DNA from 4 places in the Pseudomonas sp. Ma2-10 genome. Region 2 is predicted to be linked to each of the others. Evidence: predicted binding sites of a transcription regulator. Region 2 holds the regulator's gene; each other region holds the start of a gene.

Region 1 (4,072 bases), on a different contig from region 2:
CCGATAAGCATGTCAGGCAAGGTAACCGCGTTAGCAAGGGCAGGGCAGCCAGCGTTGAACAGGCAGACGGCCGACACCGCGCAAAGTAATTTGCGGGTGTTTGATGTCAGGCGTCGGAAAAATGTCAGTTCTGTGTTCATAAGAGTTAAAAAGCAAGCGCCGTGCCGTTTAGTGATGAATGCGCGTCGCAACACACTTAAGCGTTGGTGTAGGAGTCTTTGCATGGCTGGTGTAATGGATGCGGTAAACCAGCGCACGCAACTGGTAGGGCAGAATCGCCTTGAGCTGTTGTTGTTCCGTCTCGACGGTCAGCAGCTGTATGGGATCAACGTGTTCAAGGTTCGGGAGGTGCTGCAATGCCCCAAACTGACGCTGATGCCAAAATCCAGTCCTGTCGTGTGCGGTGTGGCAAATATTCGGGGGGCGACCATTCCGATTCTTGATCTGGCCATGGCGACCGGTTCCGGTGCGCTGAAAGATCAAAGCAATCCCTTCGTGATCATCACGGAGTACAACACCAAGACTCAGGGGTTCCTGGTGCGATCAGTGGAACGCATCGTCAACATGAATTGGGAGGAGATTCATCCGCCACCCAAGGGCACGGGACGCGATCATTACCTGACGGCTGTGACTCGGGTCGACAATCAGTTAGTCGAAATCATCGACGTCGAGAAAGTGCTGGCGGAAGTATCACCGACACCGGAAGCGATTTCCGTTGGCGTGGTGGATGTCGAAACCCAGCACAAGGCGCTCTCTTTGCGAGTACTGACGGTCGATGACTCGTCGGTGGCGCGCAAGCAGGTGACCCGTTGCCTGCAGACGGTCGGTGTCGAAGTGGTGGCGTTGAACGACGGTCGGCAAGCGCTGGATTACCTGCGCAAGCTGGTCGACGAAGGCAAGAAGCCGGAAGAAGAGTTCCTGATGATGATTTCCGACATCGAGATGCCGGAGATGGACGGGTACACCCTCACGGCCGAGATCCGCAACGACCCTCGCATGCAAAAGCTTCACATCATCCTGCATACTTCGTTGTCGGGTGTATTCAATCAGGCGATGGTCAAGAAGGTCGGTGCCGATGACTTCCTTGCCAAATTCCGTCCTGATGACCTGGCATCCCGGGTAGTCAACCGGATCAAAGCAGCAGACATCAGTTAGGGGCCTTCTGCCCCTAACGGTTAACACGATTTAAGAGGCGGTATCTTTGTCTACGGGTAATTTGGATTTTGAACAGTTCCGGGTCTTCCTGGAAAAAGCCTGTGGCATTTTGCTCGGTGAAAACAAGCAGTACCTGGTATCGAGCCGTCTCAACAAACTGATGGAACAGCAAGGCATCAAGTCCCTGGGTGAGCTGGTCCAGCGCATCCAGACCCAGCCGCGCAGCGGTTTGCGCGAAATGGTGGTGGATGCCATGACCACCAACGAAACCCTGTGGTTTCGTGACACCTATCCGTTTGAAGTCTTGAAGAACAAGGCATTGCCGGCAGCGATCAAGGCTGCCCCTGGCCAGCGTCTGCGGATCTGGTCGGCGGCCTGTTCGTCGGGTCAGGAACCGTATTCGCTGTCGATGTCGATCGATGAGTTCGAACGCGTGAACATGGGCCAGTTGAAGATGGGCGTGCAGATCGTTGCCACTGATCTGTCCGGCACCATGCTGACCAACTGCAAGACCGGCGAGTACGACAGCCTGGCCATCGGCCGTGGCCTGTCGCCCGAGCGCCTTCAACGTTACTTTGACCCGAAAGGGCCGGGGCGCTGGGCAATCAAGGCACCGATCAAGAGCCGGGTGGAGTTTCGTTCGTTCAACCTGCTGGACAGCTACGCGAGTCTCGGCAAGTTCGACATCGTGTTCTGCCGCAACGTGCTGATCTACTTCTCCGCCGAGGTGAAGAAGGACATCCTGTTGCGCATTCACAGCACGTTGAAGCCAGGCGGTTATCTGTTTCTTGGTGCTTCCGAGGCGCTGAATGGTTTGCCGGATCATTACCAGATGGTCCAGTGCAGCCCGGGAATCATTTACCAGGCGAAGTGATTCGTTGGCGTTATCAAAAAACGGGAGTCCTCAGGGGTTCTCGTTTTTTTTGCCTGCTCATTTCTCAATCCCTCCCCCCACTGGGTCAGGTGGTGCTCTCCAGACCGTGCAAAGCGGCAGAAAAGCGGCAGGCGGCGGAAATCGGTTGCCGCTTTTCTGGCATTGCCACGTTGCCACTGCCCGCAAAGCCCCGGTTTACGGCCTTTTATCAATTGGCACGACGCTTGCTATGTCCCTGTTACGAAAAATCAGGTCACCCGAAGGTTTCCGACATGAGCATCAGCTTCGATAAAGCGCTCGGTATCCACGAACAAGCCCTGGGATTTCGCGCCCAGCGTGCCGAAGTCCTGGCCAACAACATCGCCAACGCCGACACCCCGAACTACAAGGCTCGGGATCTGGACTTCTCGAAAGTGCTCGCCGCGCAGAACGAGAAGACCAAGAGCGGCACTTTCGCCTTGAACATGACCAACAGCCGTCATATCGAAGCCGAAGGCCTGGGCAATGGCGACGAGTCGCTGCTGTATCGCACGCCGATGCAACCGTCGATCGACCAGAACACCGTGGACGCCCAGCTGGAACAGTCGAACTACGCGGAAAACGCGGTCAACTTCCAGGCCAGCTTCACCCTGCTCAACAGCAAATTCAAAGGGCTGGTGTCAGCCCTTCGTGGAGAGTAAGTCATGTCTCTAGCCAGTGTTTTCAACATTGCCGGTAGCGGTATGAGTGCCCAGACCACTCGCTTGAACACCGTCGCCAGTAACATCGCCAACGCTGAGACCGTCTCGTCGAGCATCGATCAGACCTACCGTGCGCGGCACCCGGTATTCGCCACGATGTTCCGGGGCGGCCAGAGCGGCGGCAGCGGTTCGTTGTTCCAGAACCAGGACGCCGCCGGCCAAGGTGTGCAAGTACTGGGCGTGGTCGAAGACCAGAGCAACCTTGACGCACGCTACGAGCCGAACCATCCGGCGGCCGACGCCAAGGGCTACGTCTACTACCCGAACGTCAACGTGGTGGAAGAAATGGCTGACATGATTTCCGCGAGCCGTTCGTTCCAGACCAACGCCGAAATGATGAACACCGCCAAAACCATGATGCAGAAGGTCCTGACCCTCGGTCAGTGATAAGGGGCGACTCAGATGAGTGTTACCGATACCACCAGTGGTTTGAGCCTCAAGGACATCCTGGCCAACTCCTCGATCAAGACCAACACCAGTGCCGACGGCTTGGCGGTGGCAACGAACAGCGCCACCGGCAACAAGGCCCTGGGCAAGGACGCGTTCCTGCAGTTGCTGGTAACGCAACTGAAAAACCAGAATCCGCTGGAACCGCAGGACAACGGTGAGTTCGTCGCCCAGTTGGCCCAGTTCAGTAGCCTGGAAGGCATCACCACGCTCAACGACACCGTCAGTGGCCTGGCGAGCAACTACAACTCGTCCCAGGCGTTGCAGGCGTCGTCGCTGGTCGGGCGTTCGGTTATTGCACCGGGCGGCACGGCGGTGGTCGATACCGCCAAGAGTTTCAGCGGCACCATTGCCGTACCGGCGTCGGTGGACCCGGTGAAGGTCAAGATCACCGATGCCGATGGCAAGGTTGTCCGCACCATCGACCTGGGCAGCCAGGCGGCCGGTACTTCCACTTTCATCTGGGACGGCAAAGACGATGCAGGCGAAGTGGCCAAGGCGGGTACCTATACCTTCGGCGCCACCGCAACTTACGACGGCCAGGCAACCTCGCTGGTGACGTACCTGCCGGCAACCGTCAACAGCGTGACCATCAGCCAGACCGGCGGTGAGTTGATGCTCAACCTGGCCGGGCTGGGCAGCATCGCGCTGTCCAAAGTACAAACCATTGGTATGTAGAGCCGACTAACACGGCACAAAGGAGTGGAATATGTCTTTCAATATCGGCCTTAGCGGTCTCTATGCAGCCAACAAACAACTGGACGTGACCGGCAACAACATCGCCAACGTCGCGACCACCGGTTTCAAATCGTCCCGTGCGGAATTCGAAGACGTTTACTCTGCGACCAAGCTGGGT
Region 2 (4,072 bases):
GTGGATTCCGGCGTGCGTCCTACTCTGATCGTGCAATCCTTGAACTCACCGGCGACGCCAACGAATTTTGCAGAAGCGCGGGCATGCAGGCCCAGCTTGTTGATGATTTCAATTTCCAGAGCAGGCATCGCGGTGTGAATCCTTTAGCTGAGGTCGCGGTGGCGAACCTGGACGTTCTTCAGGGTTTTTTGCAGGGCCTGCCCCAGACGTTCGGTCAGGTAGACGGAGCGGTGATGGCCGCCGGTGCAGCCAATGGCGATGGTGACATAAGCGCGGTTGCTGGCGGCAAAGCGTGGCAGCCACTTGAACAAGTAGGTGGAGATGTCCTGGAACATCTCTTCGACGTCCGGCTGTGCCGCCAGGTACTCGGCAACCGGTTGGTCGAGCCCGGATTGATCGCGCAATTCTGGCTTCCAGTAAGGGTTCGGCAGGCAGCGCACGTCGAACACCAGGTCAGCGTCCACCGGCATGCCACGCTTGAAGCCGAAGGACTCCACCAGGAACGCCGTACCGGGTTCCGGCTGGTTCAGCAGACGCAGCTTGATGGTATCTCGCAGCTGATACAGGTTCAGGTTGGTGGTGTTTACTTTGAGATCGGCGAGGTCGGCAATCGGCCCGAGCAGGGCGGTCTCATCATTGATGGCCTCGGCCAGCGAGCGATTGGCATTGCTCAGCGGGTGACGACGGCGGGTTTCCGAGAAACGTTTGAGCAAGGTTTCTTCGTCGGCGTCCAGATAAAGCACGTCACACTGGATATGCCGGCTGCGCACTTCTTCCAGTAGTTCGGGAAACCGCGACAAGTGGCTCGGCAAGTTACGCGCATCGATGGATACGGCAACCAGCGGTTGTGCCAGTTCGGTGTGAATCAACGCGCGTTCGGCCAGTTCCGGCAACAGACCGGCGGGCAGGTTGTCGATGCAGTAGTAGCCGTTGTCCTCAAGAACATCGAGTGCGGTACTTTTACCTGAGCCGGAGCGGCCACTGACGATGATCAAACGCATGATTAATGACCGTTTTGCTCGTCCAGGACAACCTGATACAAGGCTTCATTGCTCGGGGCGCTGCGCAGTTTTTCGCGCACTTCCTTGCGGTCGAGCATGCTGGCGATCTGGCGCAGTAACTCCAGGTGCGCATCGGTAGCAGCTTGCGGGACCAGCAGAACGAACAGCAGGTCAACCGGGGCGCCGTCGATGGCGTCGAAATCGATGGGTGCATCAAGGTGCATCAGGGCACTGATGGGCGAAGTACAGCCCTTCAGGCGGCAGTGGGGAATGGCGATGCCGTTGCCAAAACCGGTTGAGCCGAGTTTTTCGCGGGCAATCAGAGCCTCGAAGACATCTTGCATCTCCAGATCCGGTACTTCTTTGTGGATAAGGTTGGCAATTTGCTCGAGGGCTTTCTTTTTGCTGCCACCCGGCACGTTCACGAGGGAACGGCCGGGGGTCAGGATGCTTTCAAGTCGGATCATGGGTTGGGAGTGTTAACGACCGGTGGCGCCCTGGAGGAGGCTTTGGGTCTTTTCCTTATGCTTTTTGAGTTGTTTATCCAGCTTGTCGGTCAGTGCGTCGATCGCCGCATACATATCGGTATGCTCCGCGTTTGCGACCACTTCATTGCCGGGAATATGCAGCGTGGCTTCGATTTTCTGCTTGAGCTTTTCGACCGTCATCGTGACTTGCACGTTGGTGATCTTGTCGAAATGCCTCTCTAATCGTTCGAGTTTTTCGCCGATGTAGGTGCGAAGAGGTTCGGTCACTTCCAGTTGGTGTCCACTGATGTTGACTTGCATACAGCTTCTCCTTCGTTGCCAGTGCATAAAGCGGCAGGCAGAAATGCCTGCCACTGGAACGCTGTGGCGTGGCTCTACATCAACCGCTTGCGTTCGCTCGAAGGCGCGATCCCGAGGGATTCGCGGTACTTGGCGACGGTGCGGCGAGCCACCTGAATGCCTTGTGCCTCCAGTAAACCAGCGATCTTGCTGTCACTCAACGGCTTTTTCTGATTTTCCGCGGCAACCAGTTTTTTGATGATCGCGCGGATTGCCGTGGACGAGCATTCGCCGCCCTCGGAGGTGCTGACGTGGCTGGAGAAAAAGTATTTCAGTTCATATATGCCCCGTGGGGTATGCATGAATTTCTGCGTGGTCACCCGTGAAATCGTCGACTCGTGCATGCCCACCGCTTCGGCGATGTCATGCAGGACCAGCGGTTTCATGGCTTCGTCGCCGTATTCAAGAAAGCCGCGCTGATGTTCGACGATTTGAGTGGCTACTTTCATCAGGGTTTCGTTGCGGCTTTGCAGGCTTTTGATGAACCAGCGGGCCTCTTGCAACTGATTGCGCATGAAGGTGTTGTCGGCGCTGGTGTCGGCGCGGCGCACGAAACCGGCGTATTGGGCGTTGACCCGCAGTCGTGGCACGGATTCCTGGTTCAGTTCCACCAGCCAGCGCTCGTTGTCCTTGCGTACGATCACGTCTGGAACGACGTATTCGGCTTCGCCGGACTCGATTTGCGAGCCCGGGCGCGGGTTGAGGCTCTGCACCAGTTCGATCACCTGACGCAGTTCATCTTCCTTGAGCTTCATGCGACGCATCAGTTGGCTGTAGTCGCGGCTGCCGAGCAGGTCGATGTAATCGGTGACCAGGCGTTTGGCCTCGACCAGCCAAGGCGTCTTGGCGGGCAGCTGACGCAATTGCAACTGCAGGCATTCGCTCAGGTTGCGGGCGCCGATGCCAGCGGGTTCGAATTGCTGGATGCGGTGCAGGACGGCTTCTATTTCGTCCAGTTCGATATCCAGTTCCGGGTCGAAGGCTTCGAGGATCTCCTCGAGGGTTTCGTCCAGGTATCCCTGATTGTTGATGCAGTCGATCAGAGTTACAGCGATCAGGCGATCAGTGTCGGACATCGGGGCCAGGTTCAGTTGCCACAACAGGTGGCTTTGCAGGCTTTCGCCGGCCGATGTGCGGGTGGTGAAATCCCACTCGTCGTCATCGTTGCTCGGCAGGCTGCTGGCGCTGGTCTGGTAGACGTCTTCCCACGCGGTGTCGACGGGCAATTCGTTGGGGATGCGCTCATTCCAGTCGCCTTCCTCGAGGTTGTCCACCGTCGGGGCGGTTTCCTGGTAGGAGGGTTCCTGAATGTCGACGTTAGGTTGCTGTTCGGCTTTGTCGGCCAAGGGGTCGGCGTTATCGAAGTCGTCGCCTTCTTCCTGGCGTTCGAGCATCGGATTGGACTCCAAGGCCTCCTGGATTTCCTGTTGCAGGTCCAGGGTCGACAATTGGAGTAGGCGGATGGCCTGTTGCAGCTGCGGTGTCATCGTCAGCTGCTGGCCCATTCTCAAGACTAGCGATGGTTTCATGGCAGGGGCTTAACACCTTATTCGCCGGCGCACATGCGCCATCCACTATAGGGCGCCGGAGCGCCAAACATAAGCAAATTATATGCCCGAAACTGCAACGTTTGCCTAGAGCGCTGTAACAATAAAAAAAATGTTGATTTTTTATTGGGACAAGCGCTCGAGCAACCAGCCAGACACTTCAGTGCTTACAGGCGGAACTCATGGCCCAGATACACTTCCTTGACCAAGTCGTTGGCCAGGATGGTGGCAGAGTCACCTTCGGCGATCAGCTGGCCATCGTTGACGATGTAGGCGGTTTCGCAGATATCCAGGGTTTCACGGACGTTGTGGTCGGTGATCAGCACACCAATGCCCTTGGCCTTGAGGTGGTAGATGATCTGCTTGATGTCGCCCACCGAAATCGGGTCCACGCCTGCGAACGGTTCGTCGAGCAGGATGAATTTAGGGTTGGTAGCCAGTGCTCGGGCGATTTCCACGCGGCGGCGTTCACCGCCGGACAGGCTCATCCCGAGATTGTCGCGGATGTGGCTGATGTGGAATTCCTGCAGCAGGCTTTCCAGCTCTTTGCGACGGCCGGCCTTGTCGAGTTCCTTGCGGGTCTCGAGGATCGCCATGATGTTGTCGGCTACCGAGAGTTTGCGGAAGATCGAAGCTTCTTGCGGAAGATAGCCGATGCCGGCCTTCGCTCGACCGTGCATGGGTTGGTGGCTGACAT
Region 3 (4,072 bases), on a different contig from region 2:
GGCGGTGTTTTTCGCCAGAATGGTAATACCGCGCTCTTTCTCCTGGTCGTTGGAGTCCATCACGCGCTCGTCGTTGAGCTCGTTGCGCTCCAGGGTGCCGGATTGACGCAAGAGTTTGTCTACCAGGGTGGTCTTACCATGGTCAACGTGAGCAATGATGGCGATGTTGCGTAGATTTTCGATCACTTGTGTATCTCGATCAGAGGATTCGGTGTGCTGACAAGTCTTGGCAGCGATTTACAGTAGAGTCAGGCCTTGCCGTTACAGCTTGACGGCAGAGTCGGGGGGCCGGTGACGCAGGCCACAGGCATACAGCCCCGGGCTCTTAGCTCGGTCGATAAACGCGCACATTGGCATGCCCCTCACTGAGCAAATGGTGGGCATGCAGGCGACTCATCACGCCTTTGTCGCAATACAGCAGGTACTGGCGAGTAGGGTCCAGTTCCTTGAAACGAGCGTTCAATGCATAAAACGGCATCGTTTGTACCTCAATGCCAACGAGGCCCAGCGGGTCGTCTTCAGCGGCATCCGGATGACGGATGTCGATGACGATCTGACCAGCCAGCGCTTCACTGACTTCTTCGATCTGCAAGTCCTGGCCCAATTCGTCGATCACGCGATCGATCGGCACCAGTTTGGCGTTCTCGAGCGCACGCTCAAGCACTGCCATGTCGAACTGTTGTTCTTCGTACTCCACGCGTGGACGCTTGGCGTGGGTCTTGGGGTTCACCGAGATGACCCCGCAGTATTCCGGCATGTGCTTGGCGAAATCGGCAGTGCCGATTTCGTTGGCCAGGTCGATGATGTCCTGCTTGTGACTGGCGATCAGCGGACGCAAGACCAGCTTGTCGGTCACGCGGTCGATCACGGACAGGTTCGGCAGCGTCTGGCTCGACACCTGGGAAATCGCTTCACCGGTGACCAGCGCATCGATGTCCAGCCGATCGGCAATACGGGAAGCAGCGCGCAACATCATACGCTTCAAAACTACGCCCATATGACTGTTATCGACTTTACCGAGAATTTCTCCCAGTACTTCCTCGAACGGCACACTCACAAATAACACGCGTTGGGAGCTGCCGTACTTCTTCCAGATGAAGTGCGCGACTTCCATAACGCCCAGTTCATGGGCTCGTCCGCCCAGATTGAAGAAGCAGAAATGGCTCATCAGCCCGCGGCGCATGATCTGGTAAGCGGCGACGGTGGAATCGAAGCCGCCGGACATCAGCACAAGCGTCTGTTCCAAGGCACCCAGCGGATATCCGCCGATGCTGTTGTGCTGGCTGTGGATCACGAACAACCGTTTGTCGCGAATTTCGAGGCGAACTTCGATTTCCGGGTCTTTCAGCGAGATCCCGGCGGCGCCGCACTGACGACGCAGCTGGCTGCCGACGTATTTCTCGACGTCCATCGAGCTGAATTCGTGCTTGCCGGCACGCTTGCAGCGCACCGAAAAAATCTTCCCGGCCAACGCATCACCGAAGTGCTGCTTGCACTTGGCGACGATGTCGTCGAAGTCACCCAGCGGGTATTCGTCGACTTGCAGGAAATGCGCGATGCCCGGCATGCAGCTCAGGCGCTCGGTCATCTCCTTCAGGGCTTTGGGCTCAGCGATGCGCGTTTCAAGCTCGAGATTGTCCCACACACCGTTCACCACCACAGCCGGGTCCAGGTCGCGGAGCACGGTACGGATGTTTTTGGCCAACTGGCGGATGAAACGCATCCGTACCGGGCGGCTCTTGATGGTGATCTCGGGGAAGACTTTTACGATTAGTTTCATGAAAACAGCGCGCGCTGGGCCAGCCGAAAAAGGGGGGCGCGGATTATAGCGGAAATTGCTCAAGGTTTAACCAGTTAATGTGCAGAAGGTTTTGCGCGCACCAAAACAGGTCATTTGTTGAGTTTGACGCTACATTACGGGGCGCTATTTCCGCCTTTACTACGCTTTGCATCTTTATAAGCGTGAAATTGGGGCAAAAAACCCATGGTGGGGCACTGGCATGCAATTTGCTCCCTTGTGAGGCAGGTTGCCTTGGCAGAGTATTCGCGCCGGCATCACCCACATTCCAAGGGCATCCACTACTAAGCCCGAAGCCACCCGGAGGACACTATGTCGAAGTCGGTTCAACTCATCAAAGATCATGACGTCAAATGGATTGATCTGCGCTTCACGGACACCAAAGGCACTCAGCACCACGTGACCATGCCGGCTCGCGACGCGCTGGATGACGCTTTCTTCGAAGAAGGCAAAATGTTCGACGGTTCCTCCATCGCAGGCTGGAAGGGCATCGAAGCTTCCGACATGATCCTGCTGCCAGACGACAGCACTGCCGTTCTCGATCCGTTCACCGAAGACCCAACGCTGATCATCGTGTGTGACGTCATCGAGCCTTCGACCATGCAAGGCTACGATCGCGACCCACGTGCGATCGCCAAGCGTGCTGAGGAATACCTGAAGTCGACCGGTATCGGCGACACCGTTTTCGTTGGCCCGGAGCCTGAGTTCTTCATCTTTGATCAGGTGAAATTCAAGTCGGACATCTCCGGCTCGATGTTCAAAATCTTCTCCGAACAGGGTTCGTGGATGTCCGACCAGGACATCGAAGGCGGCAACCACGGCCACCGTCCAGGTATCAAAGGCGGCTACTTCCCGGTTCCTCCGTTCGACCACGACCACGAAATCCGTACCTCCATGTGCAACGCCATGGAAGAAATGGGCCTGGTCATCGAAGTTCACCACCACGAAGTGGCGACTGCCGGCCAGAACGAAATCGGTGTGAAGTTCAACACCCTGGTGGCCAAGGCTGACGAAGTTCAGACCCTGAAATACTGCGTGCACAACGTAGCTGTGGCTTACGGCCGCACCGCGACCTTCATGCCTAAGCCGCTGTACGGCGACAACGGTTCGGGTATGCACGTTCACCTGTCCATCGCCAAAGATGGCAAGAACACCTTCGCTGGCGAAGGCTATGCCGGCCTGTCCGACACCGCCCTGTACTTCATCGGCGGCATCATCAAGCACGGTAAAGCACTGAACGGCTTCACCAACCCGTCGACCAACTCCTACAAGCGTCTGGTCCCAGGTTTCGAAGCGCCGGTCATGCTGGCCTACTCGGCGCGTAACCGTTCCGCTTCGATCCGTATTCCTTACGTGTCCAGCCCTCGCGCTCGCCGTATCGAAGCCCGCTTCCCGGATCCAGCAGCCAACCCGTACCTGGCTTTCGCAGCCTTGGTAATGGCCGGCCTGGACGGTATCCAGAACAAGATCCACCCTGGCGATGCTGCTGACAAAAACCTGTACGACCTGCCGCCTGAAGAGGCGAAAGAGATCCCACAAGTTTGCGGCAGCCTGAAAGAAGCCCTGGAAGAGCTGGACAAAGGTCGTGCGTTCCTGACCAAAGGCGGCGTTTTCAGCGACGATTTCATCGACGCTTACATCGCCCTGAAAAGCGAAGAAGAAATCAAAGTACGTACCTTCGTACACCCACTGGAATACGAGCTGTACTACAGCTGCTGATCCGGTAGCGCCAGCTGCACGCGGCGTGACAAAAAGAGGCCTCCTTTTGGGAGGCCTTTTTTGTGGGCGCCGTTTTATGCCCTGACCTATGCTGCACCCCAATGCTTTCGTATCGGGTCGATTTTATGGGTCGTGGTTTTCTACTGATGTTGCTGTTGATCGCCCTGCCCGCCGCCGCGCAGATCTATAAATACACCGACGCCGACGGCAACACTGCCTACAGCAATCAACCGCCCGATGGCGTGAAGGCTCAGCCGGTCGAGTTGCCGCCGCTCAACAGAGCTGAACCCCTAGCCCCTTCTGCGCCATCTGTCGAAGCCACCCGCCGCGAACAGCCGCACAGCGCGTACGAGGGGCTGCAGCTGACCCACTTACCCACCACCGAAGCACTGCGTGCCAACAACGGCACCTTCACCGTCAACGTGCTGATCAACCCCCGCCTGCAAGGCCCTCATCTGTTCAGGCTGTTGCTGGACGATCAACCTTATGGCCAGCCGAGCAACGTGCCGATCCTGCAACTGGTCAATATTGATCGCGGCACACACAGCCTCGCGG
Region 4 (4,072 bases), on a different contig from region 2:
CTTTAGCTAAGTGAGCCGGCAACGCATTGCCGGCCCGGTTTTCAATCAGGCGCTTTTCTAAAAGAGCGCCCGCGTGGCACGAAGGTGTGCCGTCCCACCCCTGCAAGCTCGGGTTAAAAGAGCTTAGATGCAAAGGCAGATAAAAAAGTTGATGCAACAAAATGTCATAAGTCGACCCTTCGTCGAATAGTCCTCTGTTCAACAGGAAACATTCTCACTAAAGGATTAACCCCATCATGCAGCGCGGCGCTGATCATACCGGGGTTTTGCCAATAAACACGGGACAACCGTGGTGTTACTTATCGCCATACCATCTTTATCGTTACGTCCTTATGACAAAACGATCATTCCCTCGATGTGACGCTTTGGTTAGAACTCAATACAGGTTAACGCCGCAATGACGTCAACACCTTGGCTCGCGACGCCGGCAGCGAGCCCCAACGGCAGGAGTTTTTCTGCCAGACCTCGATTGAGGTCGACGCGATTAATACAGTCAACAAGTGAGGGCAACACCCTATGAGAAGACTTAAGCGTGATCCGTTGGAAAGAGCATTTTTACGCGGATATCAATATGGCGTTGGTGGCAAATCCCGTGAGCTTTGCCCATTTACTCTACCGTCGGTACGCCAAGCCTGGATTAACGGCTGGCGAGAAGGACGCGGCGACAACTGGGACGGTATGACCGGCACTGCGGGAATCCATAGACTCAACGAACTTCACGCCGTCGGCTAACACAGGGCACACATTCCGACACGATGATCTGATTACGTAACGACTTACCACGCACGCCCCATCCGGGCGGCGGGCTTCGGCCCAGGGGCTCCTTCAAGGAGCCCTTTTTTATGCCTGCCGTTTACCGCAAAGCCGCGATCGCATCCACCGATTCACGAATCAGCGCCGGACCTTTATAGATGAAGCCGGAATAGAGCTGCACCAGGCTCGCACCCGCCGCGATTTTCTCAGCCGCGTGCTTGCCTTCGGTGATACCGCCCACGGCGATGATCGGCAAGCGACCGGCCAGTTCGGCGGCCAGCACCTTCACGGTGTGGGTGCTCTTGTCGCGAACCGGTGCGCCGGACAGGCCGCCCGCCTCATCACCGTGTTCCATGCCTTCAACGCCGACGCGGCTCAGGGTGGTGTTGGTGGCGATCACTGCGTCCATCCCGGTATCGATCAGCGCTTGCGCGACCTGAGCGGTTTCTTCGTCGGTCATGTCCGGCGCAATCTTGATCGCCAGAGGGACATGTTTGCCGTGGCGCAGCGCCAGTTCTGCGCGACGCGTCGCCAGGTCGGCCAACAATTGCTTCAGCGAATCGCCAAATTGCAGGCTGCGCAGGCCCGGGGTGTTCGGCGAACTGACGTTGACCGTCACGTAGCTGGCGTGGGCATAGACCTTGTCCAGGCAGATCAGGTAGTCGTCGACCGCCCGCTCAACCGGGGTATCGACGTTTTTGCCGATATTGATGCCCAGCACGCCCTTGAACTTGGCCGCGGCCACTCGAGCCAGCAAGTGATCGACACCGAGGTTGTTGAACCCCATGCGGTTGATGATCGCCTCGGCTTCCGGCAAACGGAAAATGCGTGGCTTCGGATTGCCCGGCTGCGGGCGCGGCGTGATGGTGCCGATTTCGACAAAACCAAAACCCAGTTGCGCAAAACCGTCGATGGCCGCGCCGTTCTTGTCCAGACCGGCCGCCAGCCCGACCGGGTTCGGGAAGTCCAGGCCCATGACAGTTACCGGCATTTTCGCCGGCGCCTTGCACAGCAAGCCGTTGAGGCCCAAACGCCCGCCCGCGCCGATCAGGTCCAGGGACAGATCGTGGGAGGTTTCCGGGGAAAGTTTGAACAACAGCTGACGGGCCAGGGTGTACATGGGCGGGTTTGACTCTGGGCTACGAAAAGTGGCGGCGATTATAGCCGGGCATCGGGGTTGCAGGCGAGGCGCGCGACAAAATCAACGAGCGATGGCATATGCCTTGCACCGTCACGGACATCAGCACTCATGCCAACGGCGGGATGAGTCGAAAGACAAAGGCGTCGTCACTTGGCCTTGCCCTGGCAAGCAGCCCGGTACGACGCTTTTTTAGGGAAGGTGTTTACTGATGATTGAAGTTCCAGCCAACCCTCTGGCCTGGGTCAACGGCAGCGATGCCCCGGAAAAGACCGAAATCAACCTCGGCTTCATGGCCCTGAGTGACTGCGCCTCCGTGGTGGTTGCGGCCACGCAGGGCTTTGCCCAGCCTTATGGCCTGACCCTCAACCTCAAGCGCCAGTCGTCCTGGGCCAACCTGCGGGACAAACTGGTCAGTGGCGAACTCGACGCCGCCCACAGTCTGTACGGTTTGATCTACGCCGTGCATCTGGGCATCGGCGGTGTCGCGTCGACCGACATGGCGGTGCTCATGGGCCTGAATCAGAATGGCCAGAGCATCAACCTCTCCCATGGCTTACAGGCGCTGGGCGTGACCAGTCCTGAAGCACTGGACCGGCACGTGCACCAAAGCCGCCCAAAACTCACCTTCGCCCAGACATTTCCTACCGGCACCCACGCCATGTGGCTGTATTACTGGCTCGCGAGTCAGGGCATCCACCCGTTACAGGACGTCGACAGCGTGGTCGTGCCACCGCCGCAAATGGTCGCGCACCTGCAAGCCGGGCGCATCGACGGTTTCTGCGTCGGCGAGCCATGGTCCGCCAGCGCAGTGCAGCAGAACCTGGGGTTCACGATGGCCACAACGCAAACCATTTGGCCCGATCATCCGGAAAAAGTCCTCGGTTGCACCCGCGCGTTTGTCGAGCACTATCCCAACACCGCCCGGGCGCTGGTGATGGCGATCCTGCAAGCCAGCCGCTTCATCGATGAAAACACCGAAAATCGCCGCAGCACCGCGAAGCTGTTGAGTGCCCCGCAATACCTGGACGCGCCACTCGACTGTATCGAACCGCGATTGCTCGGTGACTACGCCGATGGCCTGGGTAATCGCTGGCAGGACCCGCACGCGCTGCGCTTCCACGGTGATGGCGAGGTCAATCTGCCGTATCTGTCCGATGGCATGTGGTTCATGACCCAGTTCCGCCGTTGGGGTTTGTTGCGCGACGACCCGGACTACCTGGCCGTGGCCCGGCAGGTCCAGCAACTAGACGTGTATCGAGAGGCTGCCACCACCGTAGGTGTGGTCGTGAGTGATCAGCCACTGCGCAGCAGCCAATTGATCGACGGCAAGGTCTGGGACGGCCTGGACCCCGCCGGCTATGCCCGCAGTTTCAAGCTGCACGCTCTGAGCGACCGCTCGCCCCTTCTCGCCAGCCGCTGACAGGAGACTGCGAATATGTTGCGTATCCTGCTGATCAACGACACCGCGAAGAAAGTCGGCCGCCTGAAGGCGGCCCTGATCGAAGCCGGGTTCGAGGTGATCGACGAGTCGGGCCTGACCATCGACCTGCCCGCGCGCGTCGAAACGGTGCGTCCGGACGTGATTTTGATCGATACCGAGTCACCAAGCCGCGATGTGATGGAACAAGTGGTGCTGGTGAGCCGCGACCAACCGCGGCCGATCGTGATGTTTACCGATGAACATGACCCTGATGTGATGCGTCAGGCGATCAAGTCCGGCGTCAGTGCCTACATCGTTGAAGGCATTCACGCACAGCGCTTGCAGCCGATTCTCGATGTGGCCATGGCGCGTTTTGAAAGCGACCAGGCCCTGCGCGCCCAACTCAACGCCCGTGACCAGCAACTGGCCGAGCGCAAGCGCATCGAACTGGCCAAAGGGCTGTTGATGAAAATGAAGGACTGCAACGAGGAAGAGGCCTACACCCTGATGCGACGCCAGGCCATGAGCCGTCAGCAGAAGCTGGTTCAGGTGGCAGAGCAGATCATCGCCATGAGTGAGTTACTCGGCTGACTCCCCCATCGATCAGCGTGAATGTGGCACAGATCTCGCTAGGTAATCGCTACAGGTAACCAACGGCGGTTGCCCCACCTACGACAAAGACGTCGCTCACCTCATTTGCCCTTTGGCAAATCCGGTGGCGGCGTTTTTTTGTTTTGGCCCCACAGACCGGGGCCGGT

The links. The regulator sigma-54, encoded in region 2, starts transcription at its own class of promoters, with help from an activator protein. The targets are predictions, from matches to a motif close to ANTGGCATNNANNTTGCTNT.
Region 1: a site for sigma-54 is predicted at 2,241-2,260, ahead of flgB (flagellar basal body rod protein FlgB). Genes of this name have one in related genera too.
Region 3: a site for sigma-54 is predicted at 1,995-2,014, ahead of glnA (glutamate--ammonia ligase). Genes of this name have one in related genera too.
Region 4: a site for sigma-54 is predicted at 1,964-1,983, ahead of ACXPVS_RS08175 (CmpA/NrtA family ABC transporter substrate-binding protein). Genes of this name have one in related genera too.

What each region holds. Positions count from the first base shown of each region.
Region 1 is NZ_JBTEYL010000015.1:107,727-111,798, reverse strand. Features, by position in the region: gene flgA (flagellar basal body P-ring formation chaperone FlgA) at 1-140, opposite strand, end outside; gene ACXPVS_RS18410 (chemotaxis protein CheV) at 223-1,155, shown strand; gene cheR (protein-glutamate O-methyltransferase CheR) at 1,202-2,029, shown strand; gene flgB (flagellar basal body rod protein FlgB) at 2,302-2,709, shown strand; gene flgC (flagellar basal body rod protein FlgC) at 2,713-3,156, shown strand; gene flgD (flagellar hook assembly protein FlgD) at 3,172-3,894, shown strand; gene flgE (flagellar hook protein FlgE) at 3,926-4,072, shown strand, end outside.
Region 2 is NZ_JBTEYL010000001.1:422,269-426,340, reverse strand. Features, by position in the region: gene ACXPVS_RS01905 (HPr family phosphocarrier protein) at 1-128, opposite strand, end outside; gene rapZ (RNase adapter RapZ) at 144-1,001, opposite strand; gene ptsN (PTS IIA-like nitrogen regulatory protein PtsN) at 1,004-1,468, opposite strand; gene hpf (ribosome hibernation-promoting factor, HPF/YfiA family) at 1,481-1,789, opposite strand; gene ACXPVS_RS01885 (RNA polymerase factor sigma-54) at 1,864-3,357, opposite strand; gene lptB (LPS export ABC transporter ATP-binding protein) at 3,543-4,072, opposite strand, start outside.
Region 3 is NZ_JBTEYL010000012.1:131,868-135,939, forward strand. Features, by position in the region: gene typA (translational GTPase TypA) at 1-186, opposite strand, end outside; gene thiI (tRNA uracil 4-sulfurtransferase ThiI) at 326-1,780, opposite strand; gene glnA (glutamate--ammonia ligase) at 2,111-3,517, shown strand; gene ACXPVS_RS16345 (DUF4124 domain-containing protein) at 3,643-4,072, shown strand, end outside.
Region 4 is NZ_JBTEYL010000004.1:218,940-223,011, forward strand. Features, by position in the region: gene rmf (ribosome modulation factor) at 517-732, shown strand; gene ACXPVS_RS08170 (quinone-dependent dihydroorotate dehydrogenase) at 854-1,873, opposite strand; gene ACXPVS_RS08175 (CmpA/NrtA family ABC transporter substrate-binding protein) at 2,103-3,314, shown strand; gene ACXPVS_RS08180 (ANTAR domain-containing response regulator) at 3,330-3,905, shown strand.